Regions from separate parts of the Kineococcus sp. G2 genome, predicted to be linked through region 1. Evidence: riboswitches for the same ligand, from Rfam matches in the RefSeq annotation. Region 1 holds a riboswitch; each other region holds the start of a gene.
The links. A riboswitch is a leader RNA that binds a small molecule or an ion and turns the genes downstream of it on or off. The one in region 1 is predicted to bind S-adenosylmethionine.
Positions count from the first base shown of each region.

Region 2: linked by a shared signal. The riboswitch ahead of V9U69_RS18000 (sulfurtransferase) and the one ahead of V9U69_RS05705 (MFS transporter) in region 1 are both predicted to bind S-adenosylmethionine.
Region 3: linked by a shared signal. The riboswitch ahead of V9U69_RS01405 (ABC transporter ATP-binding protein) and the one ahead of V9U69_RS05705 (MFS transporter) in region 1 are both predicted to bind S-adenosylmethionine.
Region 4: linked by a shared signal. The riboswitch ahead of V9U69_RS03750 (MetQ/NlpA family ABC transporter substrate-binding protein) and the one ahead of V9U69_RS05705 (MFS transporter) in region 1 are both predicted to bind S-adenosylmethionine.

Region 1 is NZ_JBBBEM010000027.1:13,080-17,269, reverse strand. It holds gene V9U69_RS05720 (FAD-dependent oxidoreductase) at 1-713, shown strand, start outside; gene V9U69_RS05715 (electron transfer flavoprotein subunit beta/FixA family protein) at 714-1,523, shown strand; gene V9U69_RS05710 (electron transfer flavoprotein subunit alpha/FixB family protein) at 1,520-2,491, shown strand; SAM riboswitch class I at 2,539-2,627, shown strand; gene V9U69_RS05705 (MFS transporter) at 2,633-3,982, shown strand; gene V9U69_RS05700 (LLM class flavin-dependent oxidoreductase) at 3,979-4,190, shown strand, end outside.
Region 2 is NZ_JBBBEM010000133.1:7,768-11,957, forward strand. It holds gene V9U69_RS17995 (SDR family NAD(P)-dependent oxidoreductase) at 1-747, shown strand, start outside; gene V9U69_RS18000 (sulfurtransferase) at 828-1,736, opposite strand; SAM riboswitch class I at 1,978-2,071, opposite strand; gene V9U69_RS18005 (FxLYD domain-containing protein) at 2,141-2,791, opposite strand; tRNA gene V9U69_RS18010 (tRNA-Pro) at 2,919-2,992, opposite strand; gene der (ribosome biogenesis GTPase Der) at 3,041-4,190, opposite strand, start outside.
Region 3 is NZ_JBBBEM010000008.1:30,654-34,843, reverse strand. It holds gene V9U69_RS01415 (ABC transporter permease) at 1-29, opposite strand, end outside; gene V9U69_RS01410 (aliphatic sulfonate ABC transporter substrate-binding protein) at 26-1,051, opposite strand; gene V9U69_RS01405 (ABC transporter ATP-binding protein) at 1,180-1,983, opposite strand; SAM riboswitch class I at 2,042-2,149, opposite strand; gene V9U69_RS01400 (MBL fold metallo-hydrolase) at 2,209-3,090, opposite strand; gene V9U69_RS01395 (alkaline phosphatase family protein) at 3,087-4,190, opposite strand, start outside.
Region 4 is NZ_JBBBEM010000017.1:57,278-61,467, reverse strand. It holds gene V9U69_RS03760 (methionine ABC transporter permease) at 1-163, opposite strand, end outside; gene V9U69_RS03755 (methionine ABC transporter ATP-binding protein) at 225-1,253, opposite strand; gene V9U69_RS03750 (MetQ/NlpA family ABC transporter substrate-binding protein) at 1,255-2,208, opposite strand; SAM riboswitch class IV at 2,414-2,523, opposite strand; gene V9U69_RS03745 (FecCD family ABC transporter permease) at 2,704-3,804, shown strand; gene V9U69_RS03740 (ABC transporter substrate-binding protein) at 3,820-4,190, shown strand, end outside.

The sequences.
Region 1 (4,190 bases):
AGGACTTCGAGTTCGACGAGGGCTCGATGGCCGCCATCGACAAGTCGAACCAGACCAAGCAGGTCGTGAAGACCCTCACGGACTGGACGCTGAAGGAGGGCGACGGCACCGCCTCCCGGCGCATCCACCTGCACTTCCTGCACGCCCCCGTGGAGATCGTCGGCACCGACGGCCACGTCAGCGCGCTGCGCACCGAGCGCACCCGCCTGACGGGCGACGGCACGGTCGAGGGCACCGGGGACGTGCGCACCTGGGACGTGCAGGCCGTGTACCGCGCGGTCGGCTACTTCGGCTCCCCGCTGCCGGGCGTGCCGTTCGACGAGCTCAAGGGCGTCATCTCCAACCACGAGGGCCGCGTGCTCTCCCCGGAGGGCGAGCACCTGGGCGGCGTGTACTGCACCGGCTGGATCAAGCGCGGGCCCGTCGGCCTCATCGGGCACACCAAGTCCGACGCCTCCGAGACGGTCCGCCACCTCGTCGCCGACGCGGCCGGTCTCGAGCGCGCCGCCGAGCCGGACCCGCAGGCCGTGCTGGACGCGCTGACGGCCAAGGGCGTGGAGGTCCTCACCTGGAACGACTGGGAGGTCCTGGACGCCTACGAGCGGGCGCTGGGCCAGCCGCACGGCCGCGAGCGCGTCAAGGTCGTCCCCCGCGAGGACATGATCAGGTACTCGCGCGAGGTGCTCGCCGAGGCCGCCGCCCGGGAGGCCTGAGTGCGCGTCGTCGTCTGCGTCAAGCACGTCCCCGACATCCAGTCGGCCCGCTCCTTCCGCGAGGACGGGCTGCTGGCCCGCGGCGGCGAGGACGACACCCTCAACGAGCTGGACGAGGACGCGCTGGAGGCCGGGCTGCGCCTGGTCGAGGCGCACCCGGTCGCGGAGGGCGCCGAGCCGCACGAGGTCGTCGCCCTCACCGTCGGGCCCGCCGCGGCCGTGGAGGCCCTGCGCCGCGGCCTGGCGATGGGTGCCACGAGCGCGGTGCACGTGCGCGACGACGCGATCGCCGGTTCCGACGCGATCGCCACCGCCCGCGTGCTGGCCGCGGCGGTGCGCCGCGTGCACGCCGAGCGGCCGGTGGACGTCGTGGTCGCGGGCATGGCGGGCCTGGACGGGCTGACCTCCCTGGTGCCGGCCGCCCTGGCGGCCCTGCTGGACTGGCCGCAGCTCACCCTCGCCGACCGCATCACCGTCGAGGACGGCACCGTGCGGGTGCGCCGCGAGACCTCCACCGACGTGGAGGAGCTCAGCGCTCCCGCGCCGGCCGTGCTGTCGGTGACCGACCAGGCGTTCCGCGCCCGGTTCCCCGACTTCAAGGGCATCCTCGCCGCCCGCAAGAAGCCGGTGGAGGTGCTCTCCCTCGCCGACCTCGGCGTGGACCCCGCCACCGTGGGCCTGGACGGGTCCGCGGCCCGGGTCGTGGAGGCCTCACCCCGCCCCGAGCGCTCGGACCGGGTGCTCGTGACCGGCGGCGCGGAGACGGTGCCCGCTCTCGTGGACTACCTGGCGCAGAAGGGTTTCGCGTGAACGTCCTCGTCCTGCTCGACCACGGCGACGGGCGGCTGCGCCCCACGGCCCTGGAGCTGCTGACCCTGGCGCGCGACCTGCCGGACGCGCGGGTGCACGCCGTGTGGATCGGCCCCGCACCGGCCGAGGAGGTGCGCGCGCAGGTCGGCGCGCACGGGGGCCACGCGCTGCACCACGTGCTCGTCGACGGCGCCGACGACCGCCTGACCGCCTCCGTCGTGGACGCGCTGGAGGCGGTGCGCGCCGAGGTGGACGCCCCGCTGCTGCTGGTGGCCTCCACGTTCGAGGGCAAGGAGGTCGCCGCCCGCCTCGCCGTGCGCACCGGCGCGGGGGTCGTCACCGGCGCCGGCGGCCTCGAGCGCGACGCCGACGGCCGCTTCACGGCGGTCAAGACGGTCCTGGCGGGGACGTGGACGACGCGCTGCGCGCTCACCGGGCCGTTCGGCGTGGTGGCGCTGGCCCCGAACTCCGTGCAGGCCGCGCCCGCGGCGCAGGCCGCACCGGCCGAGGTGGTCGAGCACCGCGTGGCGGCTTCGGCGGCCGCGCGCGCGGTCACCGTCCACTCCCGTGAGGCCCGGCCCACCTCGGACCGCCCGGCGCTGGCCGAGGCGGAGGTCGTGGTCGTCGGCGGCCGCGGCGTGGAGGGCGACTTCTCGGCCGTGGAGGAGCTCGCCGACGTGCTCGGCGGGGCCGTGGGCGCCACCCGCGTCGCCACCGACGAGGGCTGGATCGGGCACGAGGCCCAGGTGGGGCAGACGGGCGTGACGATCAGCCCGCGGCTGTACGTGGGTGCCGGCGTGTCCGGCGCGGTGCACCACCGCGGCGGCATGGCGGCCTCGGTGACCGTCGTGGCGGTGAACAGCGACCCGGACGCCCCGATCTTCGAGTTCGCCGACTACGGGATCGTGGGCGACCTCAACGAGGTCCTGCCCGCCCTCAGCGAGCAGATCCGCAGCCGCCGCGGCTGACCCGCCGCGGTTTGCGCGCGGGCGATCGGGTGCCCTAGGTTCCTGGACGACCATCCAGAGCGGCTGAGAGACCTGGCTCGACGACGCCGCAGCAACCACCCCTCGGGGAAGGTGCTTCCGCCAGGACCGATGGGAGTCCCGGTGAGCGCTGCTCGTGTCGTCGTCCCCGCTGCCGTCGACCGCCGCGTCCTGCGGCGGCGCGCCGCGCTCGGCAGCTTCGTCGGCACCACGATCGAGTGGTACGACTACTACCTCTACGGCACGGCGGCCGCGCTGGTGTTCGCCCCGCTGTTCTTCCCGCAGGTCGGCGGTGCTGTCGGGGTCGTCGCGGCGTTCGCCACGTACGCGGTGGGCTTCATCGCGCGCCCGCTGGGCGGCGCGGTCGCCGGTCACCTGGGGGACCGGCTGGGGCGCAAGAAGGTCCTGGTGGCGTCCCTGCTGCTCATGGGCGCCTCGACGGCCCTCATCGGCCTGCTGCCCACCTACGCGGCCATCGGGGTCGCCGCGCCCGTGCTGCTCGTGACCGCCCGCCTGCTGCAGGGCTTCTCCACCGGCGGCGAGTGGGGCGGTGCCGTGCTGCTGGCGGTGGAGCACGCCCCCGAGCGGCGCAGGGGGTTGTTCGGCGCCGTGCCGCAGATGGGCTCGGCCGCGGGCATGGTCCTGGCCAGCGGGGGCTTCTGGCTGACCCGCACCCTCACCACCCCCGAGCAGTTCCTCTCCTGGGGCTGGCGGGTGCCGTTCCTGGCCAGCGCAGTGCTCGTCGTGGTCGGTCTGGTCATCCGGCTGAAGGTGACCGACTCGCCGGTGTTCTCGGACCTGCGCCGCGCCGGTGCCGTCGCCCGCCGCCCGGTCGCCGACGTGCTGCGCGAGGACGCCCGCGGGGTGCTCCTGACCAGCGGCATGCGCCTGGGCCAGATCGGCGGGTACGTCCTCTACACCGTCTTCGCCCTGAACTACCTCACCGAGCAGGTGCGCGCCGACGGCGCCGACGTGGGCCTGCTCGCCGTCCTGGTCGTCTCCGTGCTGAGCCTGGCCACCACCCCGCTGTGGGGACTGGCCTCGGACCGCTTCGGCCGCAGGCCCGTGTACCTGTTCGGGGCGCTGCTCACCGCGGTGTTCACCGGGCCGGCGTTCCTGCTGCTCGACACCGGTTCCACCGTGCTGATCGTCGGCGCGCTCGTCGTCGCCGTGAACCTCGGGCACGACAGCATGTACGGCGCGCAGGGGGCGTTCTTCGCCGAGCAGTTCCCCGCGCGCACCCGCTACAGCGGCGCCTCGCTGGGCTACTCCATCGGCGCGGTCCTCGGCGGCGGGCTGACCCCCCTCGTCGCGGCTTCGCTGCTGGCCCTGGCCGGCGGCGCGCCGTGGCTGGTCGCCGGCTTCGTCAGCGCACTGGCGCTGCTCACCGCCGCCTGCGCCGCCGCGGCCCCGGAGACGGCCCACCGGCCCCTGGACACCACCTCGAAGAACCTGGAGACCGTCGTCCCGTGAGCACCGCACCGCTTCGCCTGAACGCCTTCGCCATGGCCTGCGTGGGGCACCAGGCCGCCGGGTTGTGGGCGCGCCCGGAGGACCGCAGCGCCGAGTACCGCACCCTGCGGTACTGGACGGACCTGGCGCAGCTGCTGGAGCGCGGGGGTTTCGACGCCCTCTTCCTCGCCGACGTCCTCGGCGTGTACGACGTGCACGGCGGCTCGCG
Region 2 (4,190 bases), on a different contig from region 1:
CTGGCGCTGCAGTTGGCCGGACAGCCAGCGCGCCTGACCCTCGTGGGACGGCGCGCCGGCCCCCTGGAGGAGGTGGCCGCTCTCGTCCGCGAGCGGGGCGGCCGGGCGCACGTCGTCGCGGCCGACCTCACCGCCCCCGGTGCGCCTCGAGAGGTGGCCGACAGCGCCCGTGACGCCTTCGGCGGGCTGGACGTCCTGGTCAACAACGCCGGCAACGTGCGCGCCGGCCGGCTGGAGTCGCTGCAGGAGAGGGAGGTGCTGGCTCAGATCGCCCTGAACCTGACCGCTCCGATCCTGCTGACCAGGGCCGCCCTGCCGCTGCTGCGCGCCGCCGGGGACGGGTTGGTGGTCAACGTCTCCTCCGGCATCGGGCTGGTGGCACTGCCCTTCTACGCGACGTACGCCGCCACCAAGGCCGGTGTCGCGCACTTCGGCGACGCCCTGCGGCGGGAGCTGGCCGGGGAGGGGGTACGGGTGCTCAACGTCTACCCCGGCGCCACCAGCACCCCGATGATGGAGAGCTCGCGCGCCGGCGCCGAGCACGGCTTCGAGTACGAGAGCGCCGAGGACGTCGCGGCCGCCGCGATCGTCGGCATCGGCGAGGACCAGCTGCGCGTGGTCCGCGGCGGGCAGACGCGTCGGCGCATGGTCGAGCTGGACCGCGACGACCCGGCCGCGGTCGACGCGCTGCTCGCCGCGCGCAAGGACGCGCTCGAGGAGGCCGTCACCGAGCACTCCACCGTCTGAACCCGGGTGGCGCCGCACACGGATGCGCGCAGGGGGTCCGCGGTGTGCACCGCGGACCCCCCGCCGAGCAGTACCCGGGTTCAGCGCGTGCCCGGCTCCGGGCCCACCGCGATGGGCGCGCGCACCGCGTTGCCCCACTCCGTCCAGGACCCGTCGTAGTTGCGCACGTTCTCCAGGCCCAGCAGGTGCGTCAGCACGAACCAGGTGTGGCTGGAGCGCTCACCGATGCGGCAGTAGGTGATCGTATCCGTCTGCGGGGTCAGTCCCGCGGCGTCGAAGTAGATCTCCTCGAGCTGCGAGCGGTCCTTGAAGGTGCCGTCCTCGTTGGCCGCCTTCGCCCACGGCACGCTCGCCGCGCCCGCGATGTGCCCGCCGCGCAGGGTCCCCTCCTGCGGGTAGTCAGGCATGTGGGTGCGCTCACCGGTGTACTCCGGCGCGGAACGCACGTCCACCAGGCCGCCGCGGTGCTCGCGCACGTCCGGCGCGAACGCGCGCACGCGGCTGTCGTCGCGCTCCACGACGGGGTACTCGGTGCGCTCGCGCTGCGGCGCCTCGGTGGTCAGATCGCGACCCTCGGCGGCCCACTTGGCGCGGCCACCGTCCAGCAACCGCACGTCCTCGTGGCCGAACAGGGTGAACACCCACAGCGCGTACGCGGCCCACCAGTTGCTCTTGTCGCCGTACAGCACGACCGTGTCCTCGCGGCGGATCCCCTTGCGGGAGAGCAGGTCCGCGAACCCCGCGCCGTCGACGTAGTCGCGGGTGACGGGGTCGTTCAGCTCGGTGTGCCAGTCGACCTTGACCGCGCCGGGGATGTGGCCGGTCTCGTACAGCAGGACGTCCTCGTCGCTCTCCACCACGACCAGACCCTCACGGCCCAGGTTCTCCGCGAGCCAGGCGGTGCTCACGAGCTTCTCGGGGTGGGCGTAGGCGGCGAACTTCGCCTCGGTGGTGTCGGTGGGCACCGCGACGGACGTGGGCGTGGGCATGTGTTCCTCTCGGGTTCGGGACGGACCCTGCCGTCGCACGACGGCAGGGCGGTGTTTCAGCGGTGGGTCCTCCGTGCGCCCGGGATCGGGCGGAGGTGGCGGCGGAGTGCGCCTCGGGTCCGCGAGGCGCACCCCGCGGTCGGGGTCCGCGCGTCAGCGACAGGCGGCGGAACCGCGGCGGCACAGGTCGATGTGCCGTCGGGAGTGCAGTTCGGTGGTGCGGTCCTGCGTCATGCCGTGCCCTCCATCGGTCCTGGCGGAAGCACCCACGCCCTGCGGGAGGGGGGTTGCTGCGGCGTCGTCGAGCCAGGTCTCTCGGCCGCTCTGGATGGTCGTGGGCCACACCGTGCCCGTTGCGGGGCAGTGCTGTCAACCTCGACCGGGGCGTGGAGCGCCGCCGCCGCTCAGGCGGGGACGACCTCCAGCGCGCGGCACGCCACGGCCCCGCCCACACCGGTCCCCTCGACCCGCACGGTGGTGCTCTCCCCGGGTGCGAGGTCGCGCGCGACGGCCCGCCCGACGCCCAGCTGCGCGTCGGCGGCGTCCATCCACTCCACGGCGACGGCGAGGCTGCGCGTCTGCTGCGCGGTGTTGGTCACCTCCACCACGGCGGTGGCGGCACCGGAGGCGTCGGGCTCGCCGCAGCCGGTCACCGCCACGCCCTCGGGCGACCCGGACGGCCGCGTGCCGCCGGCGAGGCCCCCGGCGGGGTCGGCCGGGAGCTCCCCCGCCACGTCCCCGGGGGCGTCCTCGACCACGTCCGTGACCACGTCGTCGCGGGCGGCGGCGGTGACGGCGACGACCACGGCGGCCGCGGCCAGCGACAGCACCAGCCCGGCCGCGGCGGTGCGCCGCACCGGGCCGCGGCCGCGCAGGAGGGCCACCAGGCCCGCCGCGGCGCCGAGCACCGCCAGGCACAGGGCCAGCACGTGCAGGCTCGGCACCAGCCCGGTCAGCGCACCGGCGAGCCCGAGGACGACGGAGGCGATCGCGACACCGCCGGGCCTGCGCCGACCACGCGGTGGTGCCGGTGGCGTGGGCGTGCGCGTCGTCATGGTGGACCCCGGGGGCTCGTCGTCGTGCTCCTGGCCCCACCAGGGTAGGCGAACCCCCCGGACACGGCGAGAGGGCCGGTTCCGAACGGAACCGGCCCTCTCCTCACCGCTGCGCGGTGATCCCCTGTCGGGCTGACAGGATTTGAACCTGCGACCCCTTGACCCCCAGTCAAGTGCGCTACCAAGCTGCGCCACAGCCCGATGGCCCGCTCCCCCGTTGCCGGGCGGCGAACCGGGGTAAACCCTACATCACTTCCGGCGCTTCTCCCGCACCCGGACGCTCAGCTCGATCGGGGTGCCCGTGAAGCCGAACTCCTCGCGCAGGCGCCGCTCCAGGAAGCGGCGGTAGCCGGCCTCCAGGAAGCCGCTGGCGAAGACCACGAAGCGCGGCGGACGCGTGGAGGCCTGCGTGCCGAACAGGATGCGCGGCTGCTTGCCGCCGCGCACCGGGTGCGGGTGGGCCGCCACGACCTGCCCCAGGAAGCTGTTGAGCCGCCCGGTGGGCACGCGGGTGTCCCACGACTCCAGGGCGGTGTCCAGGGCCGGCACGAGCCGCTCCAGGTGCCGGCCGGTCATCGCCGAGACGTTCACCCGCGGCGCCCACGGGATCTGGACCAGCTCCTTCTCGATCTCGCGCTCGAGGTAGTGCCGGCGCTCCTCGTCGGTCAGGTCCCACTTGTTGTAGGCCACCACGAGCGCGCGACCGGACTCCACGACCATCGAGATGATCCGGATGTCCTGCTCCGTGAGCGGCTCGCTGGCGTCCAGGAGCACCACGGCCACCTCCGCCTTCTCCAGCGCCGCCTGCGTGCGCAGCGAGGCGTAGAAGTCGGCCCCCTTGGTCAGGTGCACCCGGCGGCGGATGCCCGCGGTGTCCACGAAGCGCCAGGTGCGCCCGCCCAGCTCGATGAGCTCGTCCACCGGGTCGCGGGTGGTGCCGGCGGTGGGGTGCACCACGACCCGCTCGGAACCGGCCAGCTTGTTGAGCATGCTGGACTTGCCGACGTTCGGGCGGCCCAGCAGCGCCACCCGGCGCGGCCCGCCCACCGGCAGCGCCCCGCCGACGGCGGAGACCGGCGGCAGCAGCCGCACCGCCGCGTCCAGCGCGTCGCCCGTGCCGCGCCCGTGCAGCGCGGAGACCGGGTACGGCTCGCCCAGGCCCAGCGCCCACAGCTCGGTGGCGTCGGCCTCCTGGCGCGGCCCGTCCACCTTGTTCGCCACGAGGACCACCGGCTTGCCGGAGCGGCGCAGCATCCGCACCACCTGCTCGTCGGAGGAGGTCGCACCCACCGTGGCGTCCACGACGAACACCACCGCGTCGGCCAGGTCGATCGCGATCTCCGCCTGCTCGGCCACCGCCAGGTCCAGCCCCTGGACCTTGCGCTCCCAGCCACCGGTG
Region 3 (4,190 bases), on a different contig from region 1:
ACCGGCCGCTCCGGCGCGCTCACGCTCACGCCGAGGCCGCCTTCTCGGCGAACTCGGGCGCGAACAGCCCGTCCAGGGCCGTCAGCGCCTCCTCCTCGGAGCGGACGTCGCCGTTGGCGGCCATGAGCGGGATGACGCCCTCCAGCACCGTGCGCTGCGCGTCGCCCGGCACCGGGTCGATGTCCAGGCCGGTGCGCTCGGTGAGGACCAGGGAGGCGACCTGCGGGTCCAGCTGCGCCTGCTCCGCGTACAGCGCCACGAGCTCGTCGGGGTTCGCCAGCGCCCACGCGCGCGCCTGCTCGTAGGCGTCGACGACCTGCTGCACGAGCTCCGGGGAGCTCTGGATGAACTCCTCACGGGCGTTGAGCACGCCGTAGGTGTTGAGGTCCACGTTCCGGTACAGCAGCCGGGAGCCGTTCTGCACCTCGGTGGCGGCCATGTTCGGGTCCAGCCCGGCCCAGGCGTCCACGTCACCGCGCTCCAGGGCCGCGCGGCCGTCCGGGTGCTGCAGGTTCACGATCTCCACGTCGGAGGCCGACAGGCCCGCCAGGTCCAGCGCCTGGCGCAGGAAGAAGTACGGGTCGGTGCCGGTGGTGGCGGCGATCCGCTTGCCGCGCAGACCCGCCACGTCGGTCACCGTCGAGTCGGGCCCGACGACCAGGGCGGTCCACTCCGGCTGCGAGTACACGTCGACGGTCTGCACGGCCTGGCCGTTGGAGCGCGCCTGCAGCACCGCGGCACCGGCGGTGGAGGCCAGGTCGAGGTTGTCGTTGCGCAGGAACTCGTTGGCCTTGTTGCTGCCCAGGGACTGCTCCCACTGCACGGTCAGCCCCGCGTCCTCCAGGATCCGCCGCTCGCGCACCACCAGGCTCAGCGGGTTGTAGTAGGCGTAGTCCAGGCGCACGGTGTCGCCGCCGGAGGCGGAGCCGGCCGCCGCGGTGGCGCTGGAGGAGGACTCCCCCTTCACGCAGCCGGCCGCGCCGAGGGCGACGCCGCCGAGCAGGGCACCCAGGGCGGTGCGGCGGGCGAAGGGACGCGGGGCGTGGGACACGGTTCTCTCCAGGGGGAAGCGGTGCCCGCGGGCACGGCGGGACACGGGGTTTCGGTGTGCGCGTTCGGGTGCGCGGGTCGCAGCCGCGCGGGTTCGCGCGGGGTTCCGGGAGCGGTGGTGGGGTGCGGTCAGGCGTGGGAGCGCGGTACGCCGAGGAGCTCCAGCAGCTCCACCCGCAGGTGGGCGAGGTCGGCGTCGCCGCGGTCGCGCGGCCGGGGCACGTCCACGCGCAGGTCGCGCACCACGTGCGCGCCGGCGCGATCCTCGGTGGTGCCGAGCACGAGGACCCGGTCGGCCAGGTGCAGCGCCTCGTCGACGTCGTGGGTCACCAGCAGGACGGTCGCGCCGGTGCTGCGCTGCACGTCGTCCAGCAGGTCCTGCATGCGCAGGCGGGTCAGGGCGTCCAGCGCGGCGAACGGCTCGTCCATCAGCAGCACGCCGGGCCGGCGCACGAGGGCGCGGGCCAGCGCGGCGCGCTGGGCCATGCCGCCGGAGACGCGGCGCGGGCGGTGACCGGCGAACCCGGCCAGGCCCACGGTCTCCAGCCGGTGCAGCACCTGCGCGCGGCCCTGCGCGCGGGGAGTGCCGCGGGGCAGGCCCAGGGCGACGTTGCCGGCGAGGTCCCGCCACGGCAGCAGCCGGGGCTCCTGGAACACCACGCCCGTGCGCGCGTTCACCCCGCGCACCACCTCCCCGCCGACCTCGACGGTGCCCGCGGTGGGCGCGTCCAGCCCGGCGACCAGCCGCAGCAGGGTGGACTTGCCGCTGCCGGAGGCGCCCAGGAGGGCCACGGTGCTGCCGGCGGCGATGTCCGCGTCGACGCCCGCCAGGACGTCGTGGGTGCCGGCGGGGGTGCGGAAGGCGCGCCCGACACCGCGCAGGGCGACACCGGCGGCCTCGACGCGCTCGGCGCCGGGCTCCTCACCGCGCACGGCGGCGGGCTCTCCCGCGGCACGGAAGGCTGACTGGGTGGGCACGGCCGACACTGCTCCTCCATCGCTCCTGGCGTGAGCACCGCACCCGTCGTTCCGGCCAGGGAACGTCAGGAGGTTGCTGCGGCGTCGTCGAGCCAGGTCTCTCGGCCGCTCTGGATGGGTGAGGACATCAAACGCGACACGAAGCGCACCTGTCAAAACAGGTGCCCCGGACGGCCGGCGTCACCCGGTGACGGGCCGGTCCGGCACCAGCTCCCCGGCGGCGTCGAGGTCGAGGGCGCCGCGCGGCCGCAGCAGCACCGCCCGGCCGCCCGCCGCCACCACCGCCCCCGCGAAGCGCCGGCCCGGCGCCGTCCAGCGGTCGCCCATCGTGCGGGCCAGGCCCACGGGGGCGAACGTGCCCCAGTGCACCGGCACCGCCAGGTGCGGGCGCACCCGCGCCACGACGGCGGCGGCCTGCTCGGGGTCCAGGTGGTGCTCACCGAGGGTGTGGCCCCAGCCGCCCACCGGCACCAGCGCCACGTCCGGCGGGCGGCCGGCCGCCTCCAGCACCGACTCGGCGAAGCCGGGGAACTCCCCGGTGTCGCCCACCGCCCACAGCAGCAGGTCGGGCCCGCCGTCGGCCTCGGCGCGCAGCGGGAACACCCCCGGCAGCCGGACGAGGTGACCCACCGGCTCCGCCGCGGCGGGGGCGCCCGTCAGCCGGCCCAGGGTGCGGCGGCCGTCGTGGTGGGCGGGCAGCGCCGTCACCGTCAGCGGGCCGGACGGCGCCCCGGGCAGCTGGACCGAACGCCCCACGGCGACCTCCCCCACGGCGCTGCCGGTACCGCGCAGCCGCTGCTGCACCCACGCGGCGGAGCCGGGCGGGGCCACCACCCAGCGCGGGCGGATCCGGCGCAGCGAGGGCAGGTCCAGGTGGTCGTGGTGCAGGTGGGACACGAGCACCAGGGCCGGGTCCGCGGAGTGCTCCGGGTCCGGCAGCGGGGGCCGGCGGCGCAGGTGCGCGAACGCGCCGCGCAGCACCGGGTCGGTGACGACCCGCACCCCGGCCGCGTCGAGCACGGCCGTGGAGTGCCCCAGCCAGCGCAACCGCGCCCCGCTCACCGCCCGGCCCCCTCGGCGCCGGCCCGCTCGGCCCCGGCCCGATCGATCCCGGGCCCCTCGGCGCGACCCTCGCGCCGGGACGGGGCGGGCGGCTCAGCCGCGGGCAGCACGCCCTCGGCGCGCATCCAGCGCACGAGCTGCCGGTGCACGGTGTCGGCCCCCACCAGCAGCCGCTCACCGGGCACGGAGGTGTCCAGCAGGTCCTCGTCGACGACCCAGTCGGCCGGGTGCACCAGCACGGCCTCGTTCTGCTCCCCGCCCAGGCCGCCGTGGTGGGCGACCTGCTCCTCGAAGGCGTGCACCTCGCCGGTGCGCTCGTCCACGGCGGAGTGCACCAGCAGGGCCGGGGCGGTGCTCATGCGCATCACCCGCAGCACCTCCCCCGCCGCCCGCGGCCCGAACGGCGCCAGCGGGTCGCCGCCGCGCACCCGCCCGGTGAGCAGGTCGTGCTCACCGGCCGGCCCCAGCACCACCGGCCCGGCCCGGCCGTGCCCGGCCACGAAGCCGACGCCGGGGGCGGCGAGCAGGCCGGGCACCAGCGCGGGCCAGCGCCCGGCCAGCTCGCCCAGCTCCAGCCGCCCGCCGGGGGCGTCCGGCACGCTCAGCAGCGCCGTGCAGCCGGCGGTGACGACGACCACGGCGTCCGGGCCGGCCGCCTCGTCCACGCGCGGCTCGCTGCGCCGGCTCGCGCGCGGGGCGTGCCCCGCCGGGGCCAGGTCGCGCACGAGGACGTCGACGCGGCCGCGGCCCTCCTCGCCCCTGGCGGAGGCCACCCGCGAGGGGACCCCGGGGTGCTCGCGCTGCACGAGGTCGGCGACGAGGTCCTGCACCGTGCGGCCGGCGACCTGCGCGAACGTCGGGCCCTGCGCCTGGCCGTGGTCGGAGACCACCACGACCCGGTAGTCGCGCGGGGAGGAGGCGGCCACGGCCGCAAGGGTGCCCAGCACCCGGTCCACGCCCGCCAGCGCGTCCAGCGACTCCGCGCGCGCCGCGCCGGCGTGGTGGGCGACCTCGTCGTAGTCGAGGAAGTCCACGAAGACCACCGGCCGGCCGGCGGCCAGCTGCTCGGCGACCAGGGCGACGTTCAGGTCGCGCAGCAG
Region 4 (4,190 bases), on a different contig from region 1:
CCAGGAAGATGACGAACGGGATGGGGCGGACGATGTTCACCACGACGCCGAGGACGCCGAACACGGCCCGGTTGCCGAGCAGGTGACCGGGGCGGGTGGCGTACAGGGCGATCCCGAGCGCCAGCCCGAGGACGCCGGAGGCGACCATCGAGACGAGCGCCATGAACAGCGTCTCCCAGATGGACTCGACGTAGACGTCGAGCGTGCTGAGGAAACCCTCCACGTCAGACCTCCTCCTCGGCCCGCACGCCCGCGTCGCGCAGAGCGGTCAGGGCGGCGTCCACGGCGGCGTCGGGGCCGGTGGCCTCGTAGGTGAGGGAGCCGATGCGCCGCTCGCGCAGCTCCCCCACCCCGCCGTGCACGAGCTCGGTGCGCACCCCGGCGGTGGCGAACGCGTCGTCGATCCGCTTCTGCAGGCCCACCTCGTCGGTGATCTGCACGGTGACCACGCGCCCGGGGTGGTGCTCGCGCAGCCGCGCCAGCTGCTCCCGGGTGGGCCGGTCGTGCAGGACGCTGCGCACGAACCGCTGCGCCGGGGCGGTCTGCGGGGTGGAGAACACGTCGTAGACGTCGCCGACCTCGACGACGCGGCCGGCCTCCATGACCGCGACCCGGTCGGCGATCTGCCGCACGGCGTCCATCTCGTGGGTGATGACCACGATGGTCACGCCGAGCTCGCGGTTGACCCGCCGCAGCAGCGAGAGGACCTCGGTGGTGGTCTCCGGGTCCAGCGCGCTGGTGGCCTCGTCGGCCAGCAGCAGCGGCGGGTTCGTCGCCAGCGCGCGGGCGATGCCGACGCGCTGCTTCTGCCCGCCGGAGAGCTGCTCGGGGTGGGCGTGGGCGCGGTCCAGCAGGCCGACGAAGTCGAGCAGCTCGGCGACCCGGGCGTCGCGCTGCTCCCGGGGGACGCCGGCCACCTTCAGCGGGTAGGCGACGTTCCCGGCGACGGTGCGCGATCGGAACAGGTTGAACTGCTGGAAGATCATGCCGATGCGCTGGCGCGCCCGGCGCAGCTCCTTCTCGCCCAGCCGGGTGAGGTCCTGCCCGGCGACGGTCACGGTGCCGGAGGTGGGCGCCTCCAGGGCGTTCACCAGCCGCACGAGGGTGGACTTGCCGGCGCCGGAGTACCCGATGACGGCGAGGACCTCCCCCTCGTGCACGTCGAGGCTGACGTCGTCGACGGCGGCGACGGCCTTGCCGCCGCGCTCGTACCGCTTGGTGACGCCCGTCAGGCGGACGATGGGTTCTGCCACGTCAGCCCTGCGCCGCCCGCGCGTCCTCCTCGACGTCCGCCAGCTGCTCCTGCAGGGTGGCGGGGTCGACGTCGCGGACGACGGCCTGCGGGTAGCTCTCGACGAACTCCGCCTGCACGGCGGGGTCGTGGATGAGCTCGGCGAGGTCCAGGTAGGTCTGGTTGCCGGTGTCCTCGGCGCGCGAGACGAAGAGGTTCACGTAGGGCACCGAGGCCGCGCTCTCGGGGTCGTCCTGGTGGACGACGTCCTCGACGGCGAGCCCGGCGCTGGTGGCGTAGTTGTTGTTGACGACGGCGGCGGCGACGGAGCCGTTCTGCAGCGCACCGGCGGTCTGGGAGGCGTCCAGCGGGACGACCTCGACCTTCGCGTCCTGCACGTCCTGCACGGTGGAGAAGGCGGAACCGCCGTCGGCGAGGGTCAGCAGGCCCGCGTCCTGCAGCACGAGCAGCGCACGCGCCTCGTTGATGGCGTCGTCCGGGACGGCGACCTTCGCGCCCTGCGGGAGCTGCGAGGGGTCGTCGTACCGGGTGGAGTACAGCGGCAGCGGGTACACGGCGGTGGAGCCGATCGGCTGCAGGTCGTCGCCCGCGGTGACGTTGTAGTTCGCCAGGTACTGGGTGTGCTGGAACTGGTTGAGGTCGACCTCGCCCTGGCTCAGAGCCGGGTTCGGCAGGCTGTAGTCGGAGAAGTTCACCAGCTCCACGTCCACGCCGAGGCGCTCGCGGGCCAGGTCGACGTAGGTCTGCCAGTACGGCTCGGCCTGGTCGGTGACGCCGATGCGCACGGTCTGCGTCTCGCCCGCCGCGGTGGTGGCGGTCTCGTCGTCACCGGTGTTGCGCACGACGAGCGCGACGACGATCGCGACGACCGCGAGGACGGCGACGCCGATGACGATCGGCAGCTTGCTGCGCCCGGGCTTGTCGGGCAGGGAGGGAGGGGTGGCGGCGCTGGACAACTCGGGTCTCCTCGTGGGGTGGTGCGGGCTCTCGGGGTGCCTCCGGCGCGCGGCCGGCGGGAGCGGCGAGGGGCGCTCGCCGGGGAGGGGCGGTCAGCCGCCGGCGGCGGTACCGCCCCGGGGACACGAGGGGGACGTGGCGCGTGGGCTCACGACGGGTCGCCTCCTGCTCGGCCAGGCCGGTCCGTCGCTGCTGCGACGGGCGGCCACACGCTTGCGGGACGCTCCGTCCCGCCGGGCTTTCACCTGGAGCACCCCACCGCGGACGAGGGTTGCCGGTCAGCAAGCCAGGGCTTGTCGCTGACACTCGATGCCGTCGCAAATCGTAGGAGGCGCTGGATCGGACGTCAAAACGCACCGGTCCACCCCCGGGTCGGCCCGGACGGGCCCGGATCGGCCCGGATCCGCGTCCGCACCGGGGAGCCGAGCGCGGGGCGGTGCCCTTGTCGCGAGTAGATTGCAACAGCACCAGCCCGCCGCGCCGCAGGAGGTCCCGTGCCGACAGCCGGCGCCCCGCCCCGTCCCACGCCCGCCCCGCTGCGCGACCCGCTGGGCCGGCGCGCCGCCACCCGCCGCCGGACCCTGGTGCTGGCCGCCCTCGTCGCGGCCGCCGTCGCCGCCGCCCTGGCCGGCGCGGCGGTGGGGGCGGCGGCCGTGGCCCCCGGTGACGTGCTGCGCATCAGCGCCCACCACCTGCTCGGCGCACCGGCCACCCCCGCCTGGGGCCCGGTCGAGGACGCGGTGGTGTGGCAGGTGCGGCTGCCGCGGGTGCTGCTGGGCCTGGCGGTCGGCGCGGGCCTGGCCGTGTGCGGGGCGGCGATGCAGGCCATGGTCCGCAACCCGCTGGCCGACCCGCAGCTGCTGGGCGTGACCTCCGGCGCCTCCACGGGCGCCGCCGCCGCCATCCTGCTGGGCGCCGGCGCCGGCTGGGGCGAGCACGCCCTGTCCGGCAGCGCGTTCACCGGCGCGCTGGCCGCGGCGGTGCTGGTGTACGCCGTCGCCCGCGGCGCCGGGCGGGTCACCTCGGCGCGGCTGCTGCTGGCGGGCGTGGCCGTCGGGTACGCCCTGCACGCCGCCACCAGCTTCCTCGTCTTCGCCTCCGGCTCCGCCGAGGGCGCCCGCTCGGTGGTGTTCTGGCTGCTGGGCTCGCTCGGCCTGGCCTCCTGGGGCGCCCCGCTGACCGCCGTGCTCGTCGTGGCCGCCGGCACCGTCGCGGCCCTGACCGCGTGGGGGCCGCGCCTGGACGCCCTCGCCCTGGGCGACGAGACCGCCCGCGGCCTGGGCGTCTCCCCCGCCGCGTTCCGCACCGCGCTGCTCGTCGCGGTCTCCCTGTGCGTGGGCGTGCTCGTCGCCGCCTCCGGTGCGATCGGCTTCGTCGGCCTCGTCGTGCCCCACCTCGCCCGCCGCCTGGTGGGCGGTGCGCACCGCTGGTCGGTGCCGGCCGCCGCCCTGCTGGGCGCGGCGTTCCTGGTGGCGGCCGACCTGCTGGCCCGCACGGTGCTCGCCCCGCAGGAGCTGCCCATCGGCATCGTCACCGCGCTCGCCGGCTGCCCGTTCCTGCTGTGGCTGGTGCGCGGCACCCGCACCGCCGCCTGACCCGAGGAGAGACCCGTGCCCGCCCTGCGCACCACCCGCCGCTCCCCCGCCGCCCTGGCCGCCGCCTGCGCCCTGCTCACCGCCGCCTGCGGCGCCGGCCCGGCCGACGGCGCGGACGGCACCGGTGGCGAGCTCCTGGAGGTCGTCAACTGCGGTGAGCAGGTGCGGCTGACGACCCCGCCGGAGCGGGTGGTCCTGCTCAAGAGCGCCCCCGTGCCGTACCTGCACGCCCTCGGGGTGCTCGACCGGGCCGTGGCCCGCGCCGGGCTCTACCCGCAGGAGTACTACGACGCGGCGGCGCTGCGGGAGCTGGAGGCGGTGCCGCTGCTGACGGACCGCACCGACACCAGCGGGCACCTGCGCATCTCCCGCGAGGTGGTGCTCGC